Regions from separate parts of the Salmonella sp. HY31 genome, predicted to be linked through region 1. Evidence: predicted binding sites of a transcription regulator. Region 1 holds the regulator's gene; each other region holds the start of a gene.
The links. Region 1 encodes LexA, which represses DNA repair genes until DNA is damaged. Its sites were predicted from a motif close to TNCTGTATGTACATACAGNA; they were not measured.

Region 1 (8,227 bases):
CAGCGCAACGTGCGCCTGACGCCTCAGCGCCTCGAAGTGCTGCGCCTGATGAGCCTGCAACAGGGCGCGATCAGCGCATACGATCTGCTCGATTTGCTGCGCGAAACGGAACCACAGGCCAAACCGCCCACCATCTACCGCGCGTTGGATTTTTTGCTTGAACAGGGTTTTGTCCATAAAGTGGAATCCACCAATAGTTACGTGGTTTGCCACCTGTTCGATCAGCCAACGCACAGCTCGGCCATGTTTATCTGCGATCGTTGCGGCGTGGTGAAGGAAGAGTGTGCAGAGGGCGTGGAAGACATCATGCATACGCTAGCGGCTAAAATGGGATTTGCGCTACGACATAACGTTATCGAGGCGCACGGCCTGTGCCCCGAGTGCGTAGAAGTGGAAGCGTGCCGCCATCCGGGTGAGTGCAGTCACGATCACTCGGTGCTGGTGAAGAAAAAACCGCGCTAGCCAAAACGGGAAACGGGCGACAATAGAGAGGGTGCCGCCCGCATTCATAAGCAAACAGTGGGAAGCACATCCATGTACTCCTGGTAGGGGAAAACGTATTACCAGCGATAGTTGTTACGGGTTTCCCAGTCAACAACCTCTTTTTCCGCCTGATCTTTCTGGTAACCGTAACGCTCCTGGATTTTACCTACCAGCTGATCGCGTTTACCTTCGATAACGGTCATATCGTCATCGGTCAGTTTGCCCCATTGTTCTTTCATTTTACCTTTAAACTGTTTCCAGTTACCGCCGGCTTCGTCTTTATTCATCATCTTGTCCTCATCATTCGGTTAGGAATAGCAAGTGTTATTCGCCCAAATGCACTGCAATTTCTGCTGGACGTGATAGTAATTGTAGGCAGGAATTCGGACTTCGGTTTTATATTCAGAATTTTTAACCGTCACGACTGGCAAACCATGTACCCTCGCGCCAGTGACGACGCCAGATAAGGGCCAACGACAGACCGCGAAGCGCCAGAAACACGGTTAATGCCAGCCATAAACCATGATTTCCTAATACCGGCAGGGCGAAGAGCGTTAGCGCAAATCCTCCCGCAGCGACCGCCATGCTATTGCGCATTTCGGCGGCGCGCGTCGCGCCAATAAACATGCCGTCAAGCAGATAGCACCATACGCCCACCAGCGGTAATACCACCTGCCAGAGAAGATACCGATCCGCCAGTAGCTGTATTTGCGGCAATGAGGTCAGTAACGCGACAATATGTTCGCCTGCCAGGGCATAGACTGTGGAAAACAACAAGGCCACAATTCCTGACTGGCGACACGCCGCTCGCCAGACATCCAGTAGCTTGCTACCGTCACGCGCGCCGTAAGCCTGACCGGAGTGCGCTTCTACCGCATAAGCAAAGCCGTCCAGCGCATAGGCCGTAAAGGTGAGTAATGTCATCAGTACTGCATTTACTGCGATAATATCGCTGCCCAGCCGCGCGCCTGACACCGTGATTGCGCCAAAACAAAGCTGAAGGAGCAATGAGCGCAGCATGATATCGCGATTGAGCGCCAAAAGACGGCGCACGTTGCCGCGCCAGGCCTGTTTTAGCATATCCAGCGACACGCCGCGGAGATGGAGAACTTTACGCACCATCATGAAGCCGATCAGTAACGTGGCATATTCTGCGATGACCGTCGCCAGGGCGGCACCCTGCACGTTCATATGAAGCCCCATCACCAGCCACAGGTCGAGCGTGATGTTGAGGATATTGCCCACGACCAACAAGATAACGGGTGCCCGCGCATACTGGACGCCTAACAGCCAACCGAGCAGCACCAGATTCGCCAGTGACGCGGGAGCGCTTAGCCAACGAATTTCAAGGAATTGTCTCGCCTGTACCAGGACAGCGTCGTTCCCGCCGACAATATGTAAAGCCAGCTCGATAAGCGGCGTGCGAAATAGCACAATCATCACGCCAGCGCCCAGCGCCAGTAACAACGGCTGAATGAGCGCCCGGGCTAACGCCAGTGGATTTTTGGCGCCAAATGCCTGCGCCGTTAGCCCGGTAGTACTCATACGTAGAAATAGCAGCAGCATGAAAAGAAAGCTGGTGGCAGTCGCGCCCACCGCCACACCGCCCAGGTAAACCGGGCTGTCCAGATGACCAATCACCGCCGTATCGACCAGTCCCAGTAAGGGAACGGTGATGTTAGAAAAAATCATCGGCAACGCAAGACGCCAGAGAGCTTTATCAGAAGAGGTAAAAAACGGCATGGAGAAAAGCCTGACAAGGAGTTAAACGAAACGTGCGCATTGCCGGATGGCAGCGTAACACCTTATCCGGCCTACAAATTAATCATTTCAGCAACTGCATTCCCGTAGGCCTGATAAGCACAGCGCCATCAGGCTACAAGATTGCCGGATGGCGGCGTACAAGGAGATTAAGAGATTACAACCATTCCCCGTTGCGAATAACACCTACCGCCAGCCCTTCAATCGTAAAGCTTTGCTCGCGCAGATCCACCACTATCGGTGTAAACTCGCTGTTTTCCGGCAGCAGCTCCACTTTATTGCCCTGCTTTTTCAGGCGTTTTACTGTCACTTCATCGTCAATGCGAGCGACAACCACCTGGCCATTGCGCACGTCCTGCGTTTTATGTACCGCCAGCAAATCCCCATCCATAATACCGATGTCTTTCATCGACATACCGCTCACGCGCAGCAGGAAATCGGCGCTGGGTTTGAATAAAGAAGGATCGACCTGATAATGGCCTTCAATATGCTGCTGCGCCAGAAGCGGCTCGCCCGCCGCGACACGCCCGACAAGCGGTAATCCGTCCTCTTCTTCCTGTAACAGACGGATGCCTCGCGATGCGCCGGAAACGATTTCAAGCACCCCTTTGCGCGCCAGCGCTTTAAGGTGTTCTTCCGCAGCGTTTGGGGAACGGAACCCCAAACGCTGCGCGATTTCCGCACGCGTCGGTGGCATACCTGTCTGGCTGATGTGATCCCGAATGAGATCAAACACCTCTTGTTGCCTGGCCGTTAACGCTTTCATTCCGCCCCCTGGGTGTATATACAGTCATGCTGTGAGTATATACAGTTAAAGGTGATTTTGGAACCACAAACGGCGCAAAAAACAAGAGATTTATAAAATTTGGAACCTTTATCGAAAATGTGACCATAACAGGATGCCCCAGGTCATCAGGGCAACGAAAATAGACAGCAGTACCGCAGCCGATCCCATATCTTTCGCGCGGCCGGAAAGCTCATGGTATTCAGAACCAATGCGATCAACGACCGCTTCAATAGCGCTGTTGAGGATTTCAACAATCATGATAAGTAAAACGGAACCTATCAATAACACACGGGTAATCGCATCCACATCCAGCCAGCAGGCGATGACGATGCCCAGCAATACCGCGAGGCTTTCCTGGCGAAACGCAGCTTCGTGAGTCCATGCGGCGCGAAATCCTTTCCAGGAATACCCTGCCGCTTTGATAATTCTGGTAAATCCAGTGGTATTATTGGCCATCAAAAGAACCTTTTTACATTATTAACGTCAATGACATTATACGGTTGCCCCGCACGATTCGGACTACCGTAACGCAGCGCGAAGTATGACGGGATACAACAGAAATTCGCTAAACTTTCTGATATCCTTGCAGCGCATTTGCATTATTAACCAGAGGCTTTACATCGTTTATGTCCGGCTGGCCACGAATTTACTACAAATTACTGAATTTACCATTAAGCATACTGGTAAAAAGCAAGTCTATTCCGGCGGAACCCGCTCAGGAATTGGGGCTCGATACTTCTCGTCCCATTATGTATGTCTTGCCATACAACTCAAAAGCGGACTTACTGACGCTGCGCGCTCAATGTCTGGCGCACGATCTCCCGGATCCGCTGGAGCCGCTGGAGATCGACGGCGCGCTGTTGCCGCGCTATGTATTTATTCACGGCGGCCCGCGCGTCTTTACGTATTACACGCCAAAAGAAGAGTCGGTGAAACTTTTTCACGATTATCTCGATCTGCATCGTAGTAATCCGGCTTTGGACGTGCAGATGGTGCCCGTTTCCGTGATGTTTGGCCGCGCTCCGGGTCGTGAAAAGGGAGAAGAGAACCCGCCTCTACGTATGCTGAACGGCGTACAGAAATTTTTTGCCATCTCCTGGCTGGGTCGCGATAGCTTTGTCCGATTCTCGCCGTCCGTCTCATTACGTCGCATGGCTGATGAACACGGCACCGATAAAATCATCGCACAGAAACTGGCGCGCGTGGCGCGTATGCACTTTGCTCGCCAGCGCCTGGCGGCTGTTGGCCCACGCCTGCCCGCCCGTCAGGATCTATTTAACAAACTGCTGGCCTCGAAAGCTATCGCCCGCGCGGTAGAAGACGAAGCGCGCAGTAAGAAAATCTCTCATGAAAAAGCGCAGCAAAACGCCATTGCGCTGATGGAAGAGATCGCGGCGAACTTCTCTTACGAGATGATTCGTTTGACCGACAGGATTTTGGGGTTTACCTGGAACCGGCTTTACCAGGGGATTAACGTGCATAACGCCGAGCGCGTACGCCAACTGGCGCACGACGGGCATGAAATCGTCTATGTGCCCTGTCACCGCAGCCATATGGACTATTTGCTCCTTTCTTATGTGCTGTACCATCAGGGACTGGTTCCGCCGCATATTGCCGCCGGTATCAACCTTAACTTCTGGCCCGCTGGCCCGATTTTCCGCCGTCTGGGCGCGTTCTTTATTCGTCGCACCTTTAAGGGGAATAAACTCTATTCCACCGTCTTTCGCGAATATCTGGGCGAGCTGTTCAGCCGCGGCTACTCCGTAGAATATTTTGTCGAAGGAGGACGTTCGCGTACCGGACGTTTGTTAGATCCGAAAACCGGCACACTGTCGATGACTATCCAGGCGATGCTGCGCGGCGGTACCCGTCCAATTACGTTAGTGCCTATTTACATCGGCTATGAGCACGTCATGGAAGTGGGAACCTATGCTAAAGAACTGCGCGGCGCGACAAAAGAGAAAGAGAGTCTGCCGCAGATGCTGCGCGGTCTGAGCAAGCTGCGCAATCTGGGTCAGGGCTACGTTAACTTTGGCGAACCGATGCCGCTTATGACGTACCTGAATCAGCATGTGCCGGAGTGGCGCGAATCTATCGACCCTATAGAGGCAATACGCCCGGCCTGGCTGACGCCGACGGTAAATAGTATCGCCGCCGATCTGATGGTGCGTATTAACAACGCTGGCGCGGCAAACGCGATGAACCTGTGTTGTACCGCGCTGTTGGCGTCGCGTCAGCGCTCGCTCACCCGCGAGCAGCTTACCGAGCAGCTCGATTGTTATCTCGATCTGATGCGCAATGTCCCTTATTCTACGGACTCAACCGTTCCTGCCGCCAGCGCTGACGAGCTCATCGCTCACGCGCTGCAGATGAATAAGTTTGAGGTCGAGAAAGACACCATTGGCGATATCATCATCCTGCCGCGCGAGCAGGCAGTGTTGATGACCTACTATCGCAACAACATCGCGCATATGTTGATTATGCCTTCGCTGATGGCGGCGATTATCACCCAGCATCGCCGCATTTCGCGTGATGCGTTGCAGCAGCATGTTGAAGCGCTCTATCCGATGTTAAAAGCGGAGCTGTTCCTGCGCTGGGAGCGCGAGGAGTTAGCTGCGGTGATTGACGCACTGGCCAGTGAAATGCAGCGTCAGGGGCTGATTACCGTGCAGGACGACGAACTGCATATCAACCCGGCGCATTCCCGTACGCTGCAACTGCTGGCGGCGGGCGCGCGCGAAACGCTACAGCGTTATGCCATTACGTTCTGGCTGTTGAGCGCCAATCCGTCCATCAACCGCAGTACGCTGGAGAAAGAAAGCCGTACCGTGGCGCAACGTCTGTCTGTCCTGCACGGTATTAACGCGCCGGAGTTTTTCGACAAGGCGGTGTTCAGTTCATTAGTGCTAACGCTACGGGATGAGGGCTATATCAGTGATACCGGCGATGCCGAACCAGCAGAAACGATGAAGATATATCAGATGCTTGCCGATCTGATTACCTCTGATGTCCGTCTGACGATTGAAAGCGCGACGCAGGGCGAGTAAGCCAGCGCCTGAAATGCCCGATGACGCAAGCTTATCGGGCGACTGATATGACGTATTGAAAATTTTGGGTTTGCAGGCCGGGTAAGGCGTAGCCGCCGCCCGGCATGACATCAGAAGTGCCAGTAACTCATCGCCAGCCCTAAAAATAGCACCAGGCCAACGTAGTTATTGTTCATAAAGGCTTTAAAGCAGGCTTCGCGCTCACGGTTCGCAATCAGTTTTTGCTGGTATACAAACAGCGCGCCCGCCACCAGTACAGACCAGTAATATCCCCATCCCAGACCATTCAACCAGCCGATCAGCGCCATTAACGCCATTACGCCAAGCTGCAGAATTCCGATAATCAATTTGTCATAACGACCAAACAGAATCGCGGTCGATTTAATGCCTATCTTGATATCGTCATCTCTGTCGACCATCGCATATTGCGTATCGTAAGCCACCGCCCAGAGAATATTGGCGAGGAACATCAGCCAGCAGCTCAACGGCAGGGATTCGCTCACCGCGGCGAACGCCATGGGAATTGACCAGCCGAAAGCGGCTCCCAGCACTACCTGCGGCAGGTGGGTGTAGCGTTTCATAAAGGGATAAACCCAGGCCAACGCCAGCGCCGCCACGGAAAGCAGAATCGTCATGGCGTTCAGCGTCAGCACCAGCAGAAACGCCAGCAACACCAGTACCACAAACAGGTTGCGCGCTTCTTTCTCTGTCACGGCGCCGCTGGGTAAAGGCCGGTTTACAGTACGTTTTACATGTCCGTCAAATTTACGATCGGCATAATCATTCACCACGCAGCCTGCCGCGCGCATTAACCACACGCCGGCGACAAAAACCGCCAAAATCCACAGCTGAGGCATACCCGGCGTCGCCACCCATAACGCCCAAAGCGTCGGCCAGAGCAGCAGCAACGCGCCAATAGGCTTATCTGTACGCATCAAGCGGTGAAACGCCAGCAGCTTACTCTGCGTCAGGCTCCACTCCATCTTTATCTTCCTCTCAGTACAGCGGCGATGCAGGTAAAAAAAGCTCGGTAAGCAACAGCGGTTTTCCGCTCAACCGCAGGCGAGAGCGGCGCCCCCACAGCGTTGCATCGCGTCCAATTTCAATAAAATCGCGGGTCAGTGTCGATGATGTAAATAGATAACGTCCAAGCGGGGTTTTACCCAGATGTTGTAAGACCTGTTCAGGTCCGCACAGCGTGGATTCCGGTACGACGGTACGTCCGGCAAGCCAGGGCTCGCCGTCAGCGCAAAGAAGTATCTCACGTAGCCAGTAGCGGGATTCGGATGGCAGTAAACCTGACGCTTCCTCGACCTCACTTTGGCCGACAAACGCTTCCCGAATCAGCGTCACGCTTACTCGCTTTCCCTGCTGCTCAAAACGTTTGGTCATAGAATCTTCCAGCAATAGCCAGTCCAGCAAATGGGGCTCAAGCGCAGGAATCGCATCAAAATAGCGCAGCGCACGCAGTTGCGTTAACGCAGGGTGTGACATGCCTTACTCTCCGATTCATAACCTAAAGTCATTGTATCTCAGAAAAGGCATTACGGGGGGCGTAATCACAATTAAGTGATCTGTTGCGCAACAAAAAAATAACAATTCGCATAAAATGATAAAAAAAGGTGCGCCAGGAGACGCACCAGTTGCTGCAAAATCAGCACTGTGGGGAAACGATTACCCCTTGCCTTTTACACTGCTGATAAAGGTGGAACGGGCAGATGTCGATCCCAGACGTTCGGCCTCATCAAGCAGTTTCAGCGCTTTATCGACGTCGCCTTTCGCTACGGCATCCTTAATCGCTTTATTAAAATAGCTTTCCGTATCGTTCAACATCGGTTCGCTTTTCTTCGGCGCGACTGGCGCTGGCGCAGCGACCGGCGCGGCGGTATTGCCTACCGTTACCGGCCCGGTACCGGACGAGCCAAACAACGGCCCGACCAATACGCTGGAGCTGCTGTTGGTTTTCACCTTCAGTTTCACTACGCCGTCAGTGGTATGGCGCGCAACCGGATCGGGAATATCCGGGATAGAGTTGCCGACGCCTTTGGCATAGGCTTTTGCCGGATCGAGCAGCGTGGTGGTTTGCTGAAGATCTTTTTCGGTCGTAAACACCAGAACATAGAGTTTCTGCTGCCCGAGCGCGGGGGTC
Region 2 (8,227 bases), 2.1 Mb from region 1:
TCCTTTTGACTCACCAGAAGTGTAGCCAGAAGCCGCGCCGCTTACCGCTGATTAATGGCTAAAAAATGTTTCATTGTGTACCGCGTCATTAACCGCCTGGGTCAGACGGCGCAACTGCTCTGGACGAATAATGTAGGGCGGCATCAGATAGATTAGTTTGCCGAACGGCCTGATCCAGACGCCTTGCCCGACGAAGAAGCGCTGAAGCGCCGCCATATTGACCGGATGTGTGGTTTCAACCACCCCAATCGCGCCCAACACCCGCACATCCGCCACCCAGGGCGAACGTTGTGCGGGGGCTAACTCAGCGCGTAACTGAGACTCGATGGACGCCACCTGTTGGCGCCATTCGCCGCTTTCCAGCAGCGTCAGGCTGGCGCAGGCGGCGGCGCAGGCCAGCGGATTCCCCATAAACGTCGGGCCATGCATAAAACACCCCGCCTCGCCGTTGCTAATAGTCTCTGCAACCTGGCGTGTGGTGAGCGTTGCCGAGAGGGTCATGGTGCCGCCGGTTAACGCTTTGCCGAGACACAGAATATCCGGCGCGATCCCGGCGTGCTCGCAGGCGAACAGTTTGCCGGTACGGCCAAACCCGGTGGCTATTTCATCGGCAATCAGCAGAATGCCTTCGCGATCGCACATGTTACGGATACGCCTGAGCCATTGTGGATGATATATGCGCATCCCGCCCGCGCCCTGGACGATGGGTTCCAGAATCACGGCAGCTATTTCATGGCGATGCGCGGCCATCAGGCGGGCAAATGGCGCAATGTCGCTTTCATCCCATTCGCCATCCATCCGGCTTTGCGGCGCCGGCGCGAACAGATTTTCCGGCAGATAGCCTTTCCACAAGCTGTGCATGGAGTTATCCGGATCGCACACTGACATCGCGCCGAACGTGTCGCCATGATAACCGTTGCGGAACGTCAGGAAACGCTGACGCGATTCGCCCCGCGCCCGCCAGTATTGCAGCGCCATCTTCATGGCCACCTCCACCGACACCGAACCGGAGTCGGCCAAAAAGACACACTCCAGCGGCTCAGGCGTTATCGCGACCAGTTTACGGCACAGATTCACCGCAGGCTTGTGGGTTATGCCGCCGAACATCACATGCGACATGGCGTCAATTTGCGATTTCATCGCCGCGTTCAATTGCGGGTGGTTGTAACCATGAATGGCCGCCCACCAGGAGGACATCCCCTCAATCAGGCGTTCGCCCGAGGCGAGGATCAGTTCGCAGCCTTCGGCCCGCTCAACGGGATATACCGGCAGCGGCGAGGTCATGGAAGTGTAAGGATGCCAAATATGGCGTTTATCGAAGGCAAGATCGTCCGTTGTCATAATCGACTTGTAAACCAAATTAAAAAGATTTAGGTTTACGAGTCTACACCATATCAAAAACAAACAACATATTTTGGAGAAGCCCGATGGCTCGCCACCCACGCTGGACACTGTCGCAAGTAACCGAATTATTTGAAAAACCACTGCTGGAATTGCTGTTTGAAGCGCAGCAAATTCATCGCCAGCATTTCGACCCACAGCAGATACAGGTCAGTACGCTGTTGTCGATTAAAACCGGTGCCTGCCCGGAGGATTGTAAATACTGCCCGCAGAGCTCGCGCTATAAAACCGGACTGGAAGCCGAGCGTTTAATGGAGGTCGAGCAGGTACTGGACTCCGCCCGCAAAGCGAAAAACGCTGGTTCGACCCGCTTCTGTATGGGGGCGGCCTGGAAGAATCCGCATGAACGCGATATGCCTTATCTGGAGCAGATTGTACAGGGCGTCAAAGCGATGGGGCTGGAAACATGTATGACGCTCGGCATGTTGAACGAGAGCCAGGCGCAGCGTCTGGCTAACGCCGGGCTGGATTACTACAACCACAACCTCGATACCTCGCCGGAGTTTTACGGCAATATCATCACCACCCGTACCTATCAGGAGCGCCTCGACACGCTGGAAAAAGTCCGTGAAGCAGGGATTAAAGTGTGCTCCGGCGGCATTGTCGGTCTGGGCGAAACGGTCAACGATCGCGCCGGACTGTTGTTGCAGCTCGCGAATCTGCCGACGCCGCCGGAAAGTGTGCCAATCAACATGCTCGTGAAGGTGAAAGGCACGCCGCTTGCGGATAACGATGACGTGGATGCGTTTGATTTTATTCGTACTATCGCCGTGGCGCGCATCATGATGCCGACCTCATACGTGCGTCTTTCTGCAGGGCGTGAACAGATGAACGAGCAGACTCAGGCGATGTGTTTTATGGCCGGGGCGAACTCGATTTTCTATGGCTGCAAATTGTTAACTACGCCAAATCCGGCAGAGGACAAGGATCTGCAGTTATTCCGCAAGCTGGGACTGAATCCGCAGCAGACCAGGGTGCTGGCGGGCGATAACGAGCAGCAGCAACGTCTGGAGCAGACGCTGATGACGCCGGACACTGATGATTATTACAACGCGGCAGCATTATGAGTTGGCAACAACGCGTCGACGATGCGCTGACGGCGCGTCGGGCGACGGATACGTTGCGCCGCCGCTATGTGGTGTCGCAGGGCGCCGGACGCTGGCTGGTAGCGAACGGGCGACAGTATCTTAACTTCTCCAGCAATGATTACCTCGGCTTAAGTCAGCATCCGCAGATCATTCGCGCCTGGCAACAGGCGGCGACGCGTTTTGGCGTCGGCAGCGGCGGGTCGGGGCATATCAGCGGTTATTCCGTGGCGCACCAGGCGTTAGAGGAGGAACTGGCGCAATGGTTAGGATATCCGCGCGCGTTGCTGTTTATCTCTGGCTTTGCGGCGAATCAGGCGGTTATTACCGCGTTAATGAAAAAAAACGACCGGATTGTGGCCGACAGGTTGAGTCATGCTTCGTTGCTGGAGGCCGCTAATCAGAGTCCGGCGCAGCTTCGTCGCTTTATCCATAATGATACGCGGCATCTGTCGCGTTTACTGCAATCGCCCTGCCTGGGTCAGAAACTGGTCGTGACGGAAGGTATGTACAGTATGGACGGCGATAGCGCGCCGCTGGCGGAAATCCAGCACATTGCCCACAAGCATCATGCCTGGCTGTTGGTTGATGATGCGCACGGCATCGGCGTGACTGGCGATGAGGGGCGGGGCACCTGCTGGCAACAGGGGGTGAAGCCTGAGTTGCTGGTGGTGACTTTCGGTAAAGGATTTGGCGTCAGCGGCGCCGCGGTGCTCTGTTCGGAAAGCGTCGCGGATTATCTGCTGCAATTCGCCCGTCATCTGGTTTACAGCACCAGTATGCCCCCCGCGCAGGCGCAGGCGTTAAGCGCCTCGCTGGCCGTGATCCGTAGCGATGAAGGTTGTGAACGGCGCGAAAAACTCGCCGCTCTGGTTCAGCGCTTTCGGGCGGGCGTTAACGCGTCCCGATTTACGCTACTGAATGCCCATAGTGCCATCCAGCCGTTAATGGTGGGCGATAACAGCCGCGCGCTGCGCCTGGCGGAGGCGCTGCGTCGACAAGGATGCTGGGCGACGGCGATTCGCCCGCCGACGGTGCCTGTCGGTACGGCGCGCCTGCGCTTAACGTTAACGCAGGCGCATGAAGCGTGCGATATTGATCGTCTGCTGGAGGTGCTGCATGGCGCAGGTGAATAAGCAGGCTATTGCGGCGGCGTTTGGCCGGGCCGCATCGCAATATGAACAGCACGCCTCTTTGCAGCAACACAGCGCGGATGCGCTGCTGACGCTGTTGGCAGGCCGTCACTTTGCCAGTGTATTGGACGCAGGCTGTGGCCCCGGACGTATGAGCCGTTACTGGCGTGAACGGGGGAGCGAAGTGACTGCCCTGGATCTTTCGCTGCCGATGCTGCAACAGGCGCGCGATCGTAAGGCGGCGCATCACTATTTGCTGGCGGATATCGAAGCGATTCCCCATGACGCCGGCATTTTTGACCTGGCCTGGAGCAACCTGGCGGTCCAGTGGTGCGGTGATTTACGCGACGCGTTGAGCGAGTTGTACCGGGTCGTACGGCCCGGCGGCGTGGTGGCATTTACCACGTTGTGCCAGGGATCGTTGCCGGAACTGCGTCAGGCATGGCAGGCCGTCGATAATCGCGCTCACGCGAATAGCTTTTTGCCGGAAGAGGCAATTGACCACGCGCTACGCGGCTGGCGGGCGTATCGTCATACTCAGGCGATGACATTGTGGTTTGAGGATGCCCTGAGCGCGATGCGCTCGCTCAAAGGAATTGGCGCCACTCATCTTCATGAAGGGCGGGAGTCTGATGTGTTAACCCGCGCCCGGCTTAGAAAAATTCAGTTGGCATGGCCGCAGCGGCAGGGGAAATATCCGCTGACGTACCATCTTTTTATGGGAGTGATTGAACGTGACTAAACGCTATTTCGTCACCGGTACTGATACCGAAGTCGGTAAAACGGTCGCCAGTTGCGCCTTATTGCAGGCCGCAACGCAGTTAGGTTATCAAACCGTAGGCTATAAGCCCGTCGCTTCCGGCAGCGAAATGACAACCGACGGGCTACGCAATAGCGATGCGTTGGCCTTGCAGCGTAACAGCAGCCTGCCGCAACCTTATTCTGCTATCAATCCTTATACTTTTGCCGAGCCTACCTCTCCCCACATCGTTAGCGCCGACGAAGGCCGGACGATAGAGGCGGCGGTGTTATCACGCGGATTGCGAACGCTGGAGGCGCAGGCAGATTGGGTGTTGACAGAAGGGGCAGGCGGCTGGTTTACGCCGCTCTCTGCCACACTGACGTTTGCCGACTGGGTACAGGCGGAGCGGTTGCCGGTGATTCTGGTCGTTGGCGTCAAGCTGGGCTGTATTAATCACGCCATGCTGACGGCGCTGGCGGTAAAACAGGCCGGGTTGCCGCTTGCCGGATGGATAGCCAACGACGTACAGCCGCCGGGCGCGCGTCATAGTGAATATCTCGCTACGCTTCGCCGCGTCATACCGGCCCCGCTATTAGGGGAAATTCCGTGGCTGGGCGTTTCCCCCTCTCAGGCTGCAACAGGACAGTATCTTGATCTTAGCCCCCTGGAGCGGTCATAACCTCGCTTAAAAACCGCCTTCTTGCAGGATCAGACGATCCTGCTGTTCTTTCGCCAGACCCTCCTGGCTTCATCCTGATAAAAATGTGCAAAATGTGAGCGTGTACGCATCAGTTTTTCCCGCTACGTTAGCCAATAATCAGCCAAAAATAGCGATAATTTTTTTTTATCGCCCGGCGAAAACGTCCGGCGCTGATTTTGCCAGGCGGCAGGGGATACGGGCTGGAAGCAGTTATCCACTATTCCTGTGGATAACCTTGTGTATTAGAGTTAGAAAACACAACGTAAGCGAGAGGCGACGCGGCCTGCGACTAAATTGGCGCGAAAGACGGCTTGAGAAAATATCCCTTTTTAGACAGCGAGTTATATAAAATCAATGGTTGTAAAGGAAGGGGGAGGCATTGACATAAAACTTTCATCATACGTCTTGACAAATGTTAAAAAAGACTCTGGTCTGGGGATAACCGCATGCTGCTGGAATTTTATTCCGCGACTGTCTACATTTTGCCTCGCGACGGCGTGGGTTATTTGCCGATAGCCACTATACATTAAAGTGTTACTGTTTTTTCATCCAGTATTTTTTATTGGCAATATTCACCGCCAGGAGTAAAATTATACACCTGCCCGCTCACACCTTCAGGTAGCCGCCCATGAGTAAACCGTTCAAACTGAATTCCGCTTTTAAACCTTCTGGCGATCAGCCGGACGCTATACGTCGCCTGGAAGAGGGACTGGAGGACGGGCTGGCGCATCAGACGCTATTGGGCGTAACCGGCTCCGGGAAGACATTCACCATTGCCAACGTCATTGCTGACTTGCAGCGGCCAACGATGGTGCTTGCGCCCAATAAAACCCTGGCGGCGCAGCTCTACGGCGAAATGAAAGAGTTTTTCCCGGAAAACGCGGTGGAGTATTTCGTCTCCTACTATGACTACTATCAGCCGGAAGCGTATGTGCCAAGTTCGGATACGTTTATCGAAAAAGACGCTTCGGTAAACGAACATATTGAGCAAATGCGGTTGTCGGCAACGAAAGCTCTGCTTGAGCGACGCGATGTCGTGGTGGTGGCTTCCGTGTCCGCTATTTACGGGCTGGGCGATCCGGATCTCTATCTGAAAATGATGCTGCATCTGACGGTCGGAATGCTGATTGACCAGCGTGCAATTTTGCGTCGGCTGGCGGAATTGCAATACACCCGTAACGATCAAGCTTTTCAGCGCGGCACCTTTCGCGTGCGCGGCGAAGTGATCGACATCTTCCCGGCTGAATCTGACGACATTGCGCTACGCGTTGAGCTGTTTGATGAAGAAGTGGAACGTCTGTCGCTGTTTGACCCGTTAACCGGGCAGGTAGAGTCAACGGTGCCACGTTATACCATCTATCCCAAAACGCACTACGTGACGCCGCGCGAGCGTATTCTGCAGGCGATGGAAGAGATAAAAGATGAGCTGGCGGACAGGCGTAAGGTCCTGTTGGCGAATAATAAGCTGCTTGAAGAGCAGCGATTAAGCCAGCGCACGCAGTTCGATTTAGAGATGATGAACGAGCTGGGCTACTGCTCAGGCATTGAAAACTATTCCCGCTTCCTGTCGGGTCGTGGGCCGGGCGAACCGCCGCCAACCTTGTTCGATTATCTGCCCGCCGATGGACTGCTGGTAGTGGATGAGTCCCACGTCACGATCCCGCAGATAGGCGGCATGTATCGCGGCGACCGGGCGCGCAAAGAGACGCTGGTCGAGTATGGCTTCCGTCTGCCTTCGGCGTTGGATAACCGTCCGCTGAAGTTTGAAGAGTTTGAAGCCTTGGTGCCGCAAACCATCTATGTTTCCGCCACGCCTGGCAACTATGAGCTGGAGAAATCTGGTGATGAGGTGGTGGATCAGGTCGTGCGACCGACCGGGCTGTTGGACCCGATCATTGAAGTGCGTCCGGTGGCAACCCAGGTGGACGATCTGCTTTCCGAAATCCGTCAACGTGCGGTCATTAATGAACGCGTCCTTGTCACTACGCTCACCAAACGGATGGCGGAAGATTTGACCGAATATCTGGAAGAGCACGGCGAGCGCGTGCGTTACCTGCACTCGGATATTGATACCGTGGAGCGCATGGAAATCATCCGCGATTTGCGTCTGGGCGAGTTTGACGTTCTGGTGGGGATTAACCTGCTGCGCGAAGGGCTGGATATGCCGGAAGTCTCGCTGGTGGCGATTCTGGACGCCGATAAAGAGGGCTTCCTGCGCTCCGAACGTTCCCTGATTCAGACCATAGGTCGCGCGGCGCGTAACGTTAACGGTAAAGCGATTCTGTATGGCGATAAAATCACGCCGTCGATGGCGAAGGCGATTGGTGAAACCGAGCGTCGTCGCGAGAAGCAGCAGAAGTACAACGAAGAACACGGTATCACTCCGCAGGGACTGAACAAAAAAGTGGTCGACATCCTGGCGTTGGGGCAGAACATTGCGAAAACCAAAGCGAAGGGGAAAGGCAAGGGCCGTTCTACGGCAAAAGCCGGGATTGTCGAACTGGATATGACGCCGAAAGCGTTGCAGCAGAAAATTCATGAGCTGGAAGGGCAAATGATGCAGCACGCGCAAAATCTGGAGTTTGAAGAAGCCGCGCAAATTCGCGACCAGTTGCATCAGCTACGCGAGTTGTTTATCGCGGCATCCTGACAACGCGTCGATCGTCGGCGCTTTCGCATTGTGAGTAGCATCAGGTAAGGGGTACATACATCACCTGTATAATTGCCTGCTTTTGATAGTTTTAGTCCAACAGCAAGGGCTGAGTTAGTCAGGAACGGAAAACAGTTACAGGCGTTGATCAACGAGATTGCCTGAAATATCAAAAAAAACAGTAACTTAGGTGGTTAAATCACTACTGAAGAAAATTAGCGTTGAGGTCGAGCTCAACGCTAAAAGTACCTGTCTCCCCAGCTATGAGAAAAACTGCTTCGTATTATCGGTATAGCTATTCTTATGGTCGTCATTTTAATCTTATGTGAGTTCGTTGAAAGAGTGTTATGGCAGCAGATTACATCATTCTACGTAAAAATGGGGTGATGGAAGTCCTGGCATTTATAAGTAAGGTGCTAAAAATACTGGGTGACTAGCCCAAAATAATAACTAATATGGCCTTTTATTTAAAGTTGAGAATATCTGTATCCGCTACTTTGGGTTACTTCCAGATCA
Region 3 (8,227 bases), 600 kb from region 1:
GACCTTACCGATACTTTCCGCCGCAATATCGCCAGTGTATGGCGCCAACAGCTCCGCAGGATCGAATTCGGCGAGATCGGCGAGCGCCACAAAATTTTGCACGACCTGAATATCGCCCTGCACTTCCAGTTCGCCGCTGCGAATCAGCGCGGCCAACTGCTGACGATCGCGTAGTTTTGGCAAAACGCCAGCTTGTGTGATTACCGTACAGTCCGCTTCGCCTTCCCATGCCCCCAGCACATCAACCTGGCGTTCGCTGAATACCAGGACTAATGGCGTCGAAAATCCCTTGAGCTCCACACGCAGTACTTTTCCCTGTAAGCGCGTTCTGGCTGATTTCAGCGCTGGCGAACGATACAGAAACGTATTGAGGAGACCTTCAATTCCTGCGGTCACTAAGGGTTTAAAAGGCATTCCACCCTCCTAGAATTTATAACCACGGTGCAATGCCACAACGCCCGCCGTCAGATTGTAATAATCCACGCTCTCAAATCCGGCATCCTGCATCATGGCTTTTAAGGTATCCTGATCGGGATGCATACGGATGGATTCCGCGAGATACCGATAGCTATCCGCATCGTTCGCGACCATCGAGCCAATACGCGGTAAAATATGGAAAGAATAGGCGTCATACGCTTTACTCAGCGGCTCAATGATAGGCTTAGAAAATTCAAGCACCAGTAAACGTCCGCCGGGTTTCAACACACGGAACATTGACCGCAGAGCTTTTTCTTTTTCCGTTACATTGCGCAAACCAAACGAAATGGTAATGCAATCAAACGTATTGTCAGGGAAAGGCAGTGCTTCGGCATTCGCCTGCACATACTCTACGTTGCCGATCACGCCGATATTACGCAGCTTCTCACGTCCCATTTTGAGCATAGAATCATTAATATCCGCCAGGATAACTTTGCCAGTTTCCCCGACCATACGTGAAAATTTCGCGGTAAGATCGCCCGTACCGCCCGCTAAATCGAGAACGGTTTGTCCACGACGCACGCCACTGCAATCAATGGTGAAGCGCTTCCACAAACGATGAATGCCAAATGACATTAAGTCATTCATCACATCGTACTTTGACGCCACAGAATGAAAAACGTGGGCCACCATGTCAGCTTTCTGCTCTTTAGCGACGGTCTGAAAGCCAAAGTGCGTCGTTTCTTGTGAATCTTCCACCATCTCAGTGCCTGCTTATCGATAAAAATGTTCAAGAAGTGTAACAGATTGGGCCAATTTGCCCTACTCTGCGCCAGGACTAAACTACTCCGTATGGGTTAACTTAACTGCTGCTTCACCCGTTCATCATTGGGATAATGTTCGTCTTGTCGCCCTTCAGGAATCGATCGTAAACGATATTCTTCATCTTGCGTAACGGCCTGTTCCGCTAAATCCGGATTAATCTCGCGTTTGATTTCCACGCCTAACCCCCGGAAGGCCTCCGCCTGCGCCAAAACGTTGCCACGCCCCGACGCGAGTTTTTTCATCGCCTGGCGGTAGTTATCCTGCGCTTTATCCAGACTCTGGCCGATCGCTGACATATCATCAACGAACAACCGCATTTTATCGTAGAGCTTACTGGCTCTGTCCGCGATGTGCTGCGCATTGCGGCTCTGGTGTTCATAGCGCCACAGGTTGGCGATTGTCCGTAATGCCACCAGTAGCGTCGTGGGACTTACCAGCATAATGTTATTTTTCAGCGCCTCGGTTATCAGTTCGGGCTGTTTATCTAACGCCAGCAGGAAAGCGGGTTCTACGGGGATAAACATCAGAACATAGTCCAGCGAGCGGAGCCCGGGAAGCTGCTGATAGTCTTTACGCCCCAGTAAGCGAATGTGATTGCGCACCGAGGCGATGTGCTCCTGTAAAGCAGCCTCGCGCGTATAGTCATCTTCAGCATTAAAGTAACGCTCATAGGCGACTAACGTCATTTTAGCGTCGATGACGACATCTTTGCCCTGCGGCAAGCGGACGATGACATCCGGCTGCATCCGCGAGCGCGCATCGTTCTCAATACTGACCTGGGTTTCGTATTCGTAGCCTTCACGCAGTCCGGATGCCTCCAGTACCCGCGCCAGCACAACTTCGCCCCAGTTTCCCTGCGCCTTATTGTCCCCTTTCAGGGCGCGCGTCAGGTTGATTGCTTCCTGCGCCATCTGCGCATTAAGCTGCTGCAAGTTACGAATTTCGTGCGCCAGCGTATGCCGCTCCTGCGCTTCTTTGCCAAAACTCTCCTGAACCTGACGGCGAAAACCGTCCAGTTGCTCACGCAGCGGCGTCAGCAGGCTATTCAGGCTTTGTCGGTTTTGTTCGTCTACACGACGATTACTGTGTTCAAAGATACGGTTCGCCAGATTTTCAAACTGTTCGCTTAAACGCTGTTCGCTGTTGATCATCTGACGGATTTTGTCTTCCGCGTGTTGCTGAGTCGCTTCCAGACGGGTCGTGACTTCACGTAGATCGGCTTCCAGAGAGGTATTAATACTGTGCAGGCTACGCAGTTCGTTATTAAGTAACTCGCATTCGCTACGCCAGTGCGCTTCTTGCGCTAATTGCTGCCGGGCTGCGCTCAGTTCGATATCCAGCTCCCGCCGTTCTTCGATAAGCTCGGCGCGGATTTGATCGGCGTGCGCTTTCGTCGCCAGCCAGCCAATAACCGCCCCAGCCGCCAGCGCCACGACGGCACTTATCATAAGAGTAATATCCACAACGCCTCCCCCTGGAACCACACAGTCCTGCACAAAATAGAATTGTGCTGTATAAACGTCCAGTTTAAAAGGAATTTCCTGCGAGGCGCCACGCAAAAAGAAAAGGCCGAACACGTCGGCCTTTGCAAAAGAGAGGGGAATTACAGCAGACGACGGGCCGCTTCCACGACGATTTTCACCGCGTGGCTTTCAGTTTGTTTCATCGTTTCCGCATTCGGAATCTCTTGTTGGGTACGGTTGACGATAACCCCCGCCACCATACCTGCGCGTAAACCCTGGCTTGCACACATGGTTAACAGCGTAGCGGATTCCATTTCGTAGTTCATCACGCCCATCGCCTGCCACTCTTCCATAGAACCTTTGAAGCGACGAACAACGCGACCAGAATAGGTGTCGTAACGTTCCTGACCCGGATAGAAAGTGTCGGAAGAGGCGGTTACGCCAACGTGAGTCGTGGCACCAATCGATTTCGCAGCTTCAACCAGCGCAGTGGTGCAGGAAAAGTCGGCAACGGCCGGGAATTCCATCGGCGCAAAATGCAGGCTCGCCCCATCCAGACGAACGGATGCGGTCGTTACCAAAACGTCGCCGACATTGATGTGCGGCTGAATCGCCCCCGTGGTGCCGATACGCAAGAAAGTACGAATACCCAGTTGCGCCAGTTCTTCCACGGCAATAGAGGTAGACGGACCGCCGATACCAGTAGAGCAAACGATAACTGCCTTGCCATCCAGCTCAGCGCGCCAGGAGGTGAACTCGCGGTGTGATGCCAGCTTAACCGGCTTATCCATCAGCGCGGCGATCTTTTCCACACGCTCAGGATCGCCAGGGACGATGGCGAGCTGGGCCCCTTGTAAATCGTTTTTGGTGAGGCCGAGATGAAAAACATCAGACTTGGACATATAAAACTCCTCTGTGAATCGGGTTTGTCAGAAGAAGCAAAGAGACACTTTACCTAAGACATAAAGATATTTTCGTGACAGCAATCACTATGGCGTAAAACAATTGCATTCAATTACCATTAAAAAGTGATGTGCATCACAATAAATAATCAATATCGCCAGGCATTGCACAAAAGATAGCCGCTTTAAGGCAATGTGGTTTGTTACACACTGTCTATAGTTAAGATTGCGCTATTTTTTAAGGGTACGGAGAATACCATGACAACGACACATCCATCCGGCTTTGCACCTGCAGCCTCCCCGCTTGCCCCTACGATGATTCATACCCCTGATGAGGCCATTAGCGCGGGGGTAACGTCAATTCCCTCTCAGGGCGACGACATGCCAGCCTATTACGCCAAACCAAAAGCGAACAACAGTGCGCTGCCTGTGGTCATTGTGGTGCAGGAAATTTTTGGCGTACACGAACACATTCGCGATATTTGCCGACGGCTGGCGCTGGAAGGCTATCTCGCCATCGCGCCGGAACTCTATTTCCGCGAAGGCGACCCCAATGATTTCGCCGATATACCCACATTATTGAGCGGGCTGGTGGGTAAGGTACCGGATTCGCAAGTCCTTGCTGACCTGGATCACGTCGCCAGTTGGGCCTCGCGCAACGGCGGGGATGCGCATCGGCTGATGATCACCGGTTTTTGTTGGGGAGGCCGGATAACCTGGCTGTACGCCGCGCACAATCCACAGTTAAAAGCGGCGGTAGCGTGGTACGGCAAGCTAGTGGGCGACACGTCGCTCAACTCGCCGAAGCATCCCGTTGACATTGCCACCGATCTTAACGCGCCGGTACTGGGTTTATACGGCGGGCAGGATACCAGTATTCCACAGGAGAGCGTGGAAACCATGCGTCAGGCGCTACGCGCCGCTAACGCGAAGGCGGAAATCGTGGTCTATCCCGATGCAGGGCACGCATTTAATGCCGACTATCGTCCGGGCTACCACGAAGCCTCAGCAAAAGACGGCTGGCAAAGAATGCTGGAATGGTTCGCGCAGTACGGTGGGAAAAAAGGCTAACAACAGCGCATTACGATGTTTGTTGGGTCTACGATGCCGGAGTCGGTGTAGGCTCAACAACGCGTCATAACCACGTTAGCTATGCTTTACCGCAGCATTTTTTATATTTTTTGCCGCTGCCGCAGGGACAGGGGTCGTTGCGGCTGACGACGCTCCCATTTTTACGCGCGTCCTGCGCCAGCCAGCGCATGAGCGACGCCATCGGATAGACCGCCACAATACTTTCCAATGACGCTATCCACCTGGTGATCATTCATACGTCGGATCTTTTTATTATCATGATCGCCAAGTAGCCAGATCAGAAAATAAAAAAAGAAATGAGAAGAACGGTAAACAGTGACAACAGTTGGTCAGGTAAAGCGCAGGCGCTACCCGTCAAAGGGTAGCGCCGCCTTGATGCCGGATAAACGCAGCGGCCAGGCTGGATTATTTCGCCTGACGCAGATTGTGTGCCGCTTTGACCATGTTCGCTAACGCCGCGCGGGTTTCCGGCCAACCGCGAGTTTTCAGACCGCAGTCCGGATTCACCCACAGGCGTTGTGCCGGAATACGCTGTGCCGCTTTCTTCAGCAAGGCTTCGATCCATTCGACGCTCGGCACGTTCGGCGAATGAATATCATACACGCCCGGCCCGATTTCGTTCGGATAATCGAACGCTTCAAACGACTCCAGCAACTCCATATCGGAACGCGAGGTTTCGATGGTGATCACGTCCGCATCCAGCGCCGCAATGGAGTCCATGATGTCATTAAACTCGCAGTAGCACATATGGGTGTGAATCTGGGTGTCGTCTTTCGCTACCGCCGCGTTGATGCGAAAGGCTTCTACGCCCCATTCCAGATAGGCGTCCCAGTCGCTGCGACGCAATGGTAAACCTTCGCGTAGCGCCGGCTCGTCGATCTGAATAATCCCGATCCCCGCAGCCTCCAGATCCGCTACTTCATCACGCAGCGCCAGCGCAATCTGTTTCGCAATCGTTTCGCGGGTCACGTCTTCGCGGGGAAACGACCAGCAAAGAATAGTCACCGGGCCGGTCAGCATCCCTTTTACCGGCTTGTCGGTCAGCGACTGGGCATATTTTGCCCACTCCACGGTAATCGGCGCCGGACGACTGATATCGCCGATTACCACCGGCGGCTTCACGCAGCGGGAACCATAGCTTTGCACCCAACCATTCTGGGTAAAGACGAAGCCGTCCAGGTGCTCGCCAAAATATTCCACCATGTCGTTACGCTCGGCTTCGCCGTGTACCAGCACGTCCAGCCCTAAACGTTCCTGCTCAATGATCGCCTGCTTGATATGTTCAGCGATGCCGGTGCGGTAGTTATTCGCGTCGAGGTTGCCCTTTTTGAAGTCCAGGCGCAGACCGCGAATCTCCGTGGTTTGCGGGAACGAACCGATAGTCGTCGTCGGCCAGGCGGGAAGCTTAAAACGGGCGCGTTGCGCTTCAGCACGCACCTCATAAGGATTCTCACGCTGGCTATCCTGCGCGGTGATCGCCGCCAGGCGTTTTTCTACCCCGACATTATGGACGCGGGTTGAGTGGCGACGAGCCTGAATCGGCGCGCTCCACTCGGTAATCGCCGATATGTCACCGCTGTTCAGCGCATCACGCAGCAACGCCAGTTCACCGCATTTTTGCAGCGCAAAGGCAAACCAGCTTTTTACTTCCGCATCCAGACGCGTTTCGACGCTGAGATCGATCGGACTGTGCAGCAAAGAGCAGGAGGATGCTACCCACAGCGCGCGTTTGCCCACAATGTCGTTAATCTGCGCGTGTTTCTCGGTCAAATCGGCGCGCCAGACATTACGCCCGTTAATCAAGCCCGCAGAGAGCAGCCAGTCGGCCGGCAGACGTTGATGCAGTTCCGATACATCATCTTTGCCATGAATGAGGTCAACATGTAGCCCCTGTACCGGCAGCGCGATAATAGTATTAAGGTTTGGCGTCACGCCTTCAAAATAGGTTGTCAGCAACAGCTTCACCTGGCCGGCGAGCGCGTCGTAAGCCAGTTTGAAGGCATCCAGCCACGCCTGCGGCAGTTCCAGTACCAGCGCTGGTTCGTCAATTTGTACCCACTCGATACCACGCTTTGCCAGCTCAGCCAGCACTTGCTGATACACCGGCAAAATGTCTTTCAGCAACGTCAGGCGGTCAAACGGCTCGCCTTTCACTTTGCCCAGCCATAGATACGTGACAGGCCCCAGCAATACGGGTTTGATCTTATGACCCAGCGCCAGCGCTTCATCCACTTCCTCCAGCAATTGTGTCCAGGTGAGTCTGAACTGCTGGCCTTTGCTGAATTCCGGCACCATGTAGTGATAGTTAGTATTAAACCATTTGGTCATTTCCGCTGCCGCCGCCGGTTCGCCAGTCGGCGCGCGACCGCGGCCAATGCGGAATAGAGTGTCAATGTCCACGGAACCGTCGTTGTTCTGATGACGAGCCGGCACATTGCCTAACAGCAGGCTGGTGGTCAGAACATGGTCGTACCAGGCAAAGTCGCCTACCGGCAGCAGATCAATACCCGCTTGTTTCTGCTGCTCCCAGTGACGCGCGCGCAGTTCGCGCCCAACCGCCAGCAGTTCTTCACGGGTAGCGTTCCCCGCCCAGTAGCTCTCTTGCGCTTTTTTCAGCTCGCGACGCAGGCCAACGCGAGGAAAACCGAGGGTGTGAGTCAATATTGTCATTTTACTTCCTCTCTTATTTTATTGAATCTGAAAGTAAAACTCTAAATAGTTCGGCTTGCAGGAAGGCGGCGACACAGCGCATCCCCAGGAGCTTACTGAAGTAAGTGACTGGGGTAAGCAAGGAAGCCAACGCATCTGCAAGTCGAAATATGACGAGTTTTGGACGTCTGGATGTTTACACATCCATAATGTAAAGGTACTGTATATTCCTCAAGCGCAATTTGTTCATGGCGAAGTGAAGGACTTTCATGATCGAGATTAAACACCTGAAAACACTCCAGGCATTGCGGAATAGTGGATCGCTGGCTGCCGCGGCGGCGGTGCTACACCAGACCCAATCCGCTCTGTCTCACCAGTTCAGCGATCTGGAACAACGCCTTGGCTTCCGCCTGTTCGTGCGTAAAAGCCAGCCGCTGCGCTTTACGCCGCAGGGAGAGATTCTGCTGCAACTGGCAAACCAGGTGCTACCGCAAATCAGCCGTGCGCTACAGGCATGCAACGAACCGCAGCAAACTCGTCTGCGCATCGCTATTGAATGTCATAGCTGTATTCAGTGGTTGACCCCGGCGCTGGAAAACTTCCGTGCAAACTGGCCGCAGGTAGAAATGGATTTCAAATCCGGCGTCACTTTTGATCCACAACCAGCCTTGCAACAAGGCGAGCTGGATTTGGTGATGACGTCGGATATTTTGCCGCGCAGCGGGCTGCACTATTCGCCGATGTTCGATTTTGAAGTCCGACTGGTGCTGGCACCCGACCATCCGCTGGCCAGCAAAACGCAGATTACGCCGGAAGATTTAGCCAGCGAAACGCTGTTAATTTACCCGGTGCAGCGCAGCCGACTGGATGTCTGGCGAC

Region 2: the regulator LexA is predicted to act here: its motif matches at 5,597-5,616, upstream of uvrB (excinuclease ABC subunit UvrB).
Region 3: the regulator LexA is predicted to act here: its motif matches at 2,751-2,770, upstream of rmuC (DNA recombination protein RmuC).

What each region holds. Positions count from the first base shown of each region.
Region 1 covers NZ_CP170479.1:474,817-483,043, reverse strand. Annotated here, with positions in the region: gene zur (zinc uptake transcriptional repressor Zur) at 1-462, shown strand, start outside; gene ACE15A_RS02300 (CsbD family protein) at 561-770, opposite strand; gene ACE15A_RS02295 (hypothetical protein) at 792-905, opposite strand; gene dinF (MATE family efflux transporter DinF) at 895-2,226, opposite strand; gene lexA (transcriptional repressor LexA) at 2,402-3,010, opposite strand; gene ACE15A_RS02280 (diacylglycerol kinase) at 3,119-3,487, opposite strand; gene plsB (glycerol-3-phosphate 1-O-acyltransferase PlsB) at 3,658-6,078, shown strand; gene ubiA (4-hydroxybenzoate octaprenyltransferase) at 6,189-7,061, opposite strand; gene ubiC (chorismate lyase) at 7,075-7,572, opposite strand; gene malM (maltose operon protein MalM) at 7,753-8,227, opposite strand, start outside.
Region 2 covers NZ_CP170479.1:3,190,988-3,199,214, reverse strand. Annotated here, with positions in the region: gene bioA (adenosylmethionine--8-amino-7-oxononanoate transaminase) at 52-1,341, opposite strand; gene bioB (biotin synthase BioB) at 1,428-2,468, shown strand; gene bioF (8-amino-7-oxononanoate synthase) at 2,465-3,622, shown strand; gene bioC (malonyl-ACP O-methyltransferase BioC) at 3,606-4,361, shown strand; gene bioD (dethiobiotin synthase) at 4,354-5,040, shown strand; gene uvrB (excinuclease ABC subunit UvrB) at 5,690-7,711, shown strand.
Region 3 covers NZ_CP170479.1:4,702,334-4,710,560, forward strand. Annotated here, with positions in the region: gene ubiJ (ubiquinone biosynthesis protein UbiJ) at 1-414, opposite strand, end outside; gene ubiE (bifunctional demethylmenaquinone methyltransferase/2-methoxy-6-polyprenyl-1,4-benzoquinol methylase UbiE) at 424-1,179, opposite strand; gene rmuC (DNA recombination protein RmuC) at 1,275-2,705, opposite strand; gene udp (uridine phosphorylase) at 2,846-3,607, opposite strand; gene ACE15A_RS22525 (dienelactone hydrolase family protein) at 3,866-4,678, shown strand; partial or broken gene ACE15A_RS22530 (SEC-C metal-binding domain-containing protein) at 4,758-4,889, opposite strand; gene metE (5-methyltetrahydropteroyltriglutamate--homocysteine S-methyltransferase) at 5,105-7,369, opposite strand; gene metR (HTH-type transcriptional regulator MetR) at 7,618-8,227, shown strand, end outside.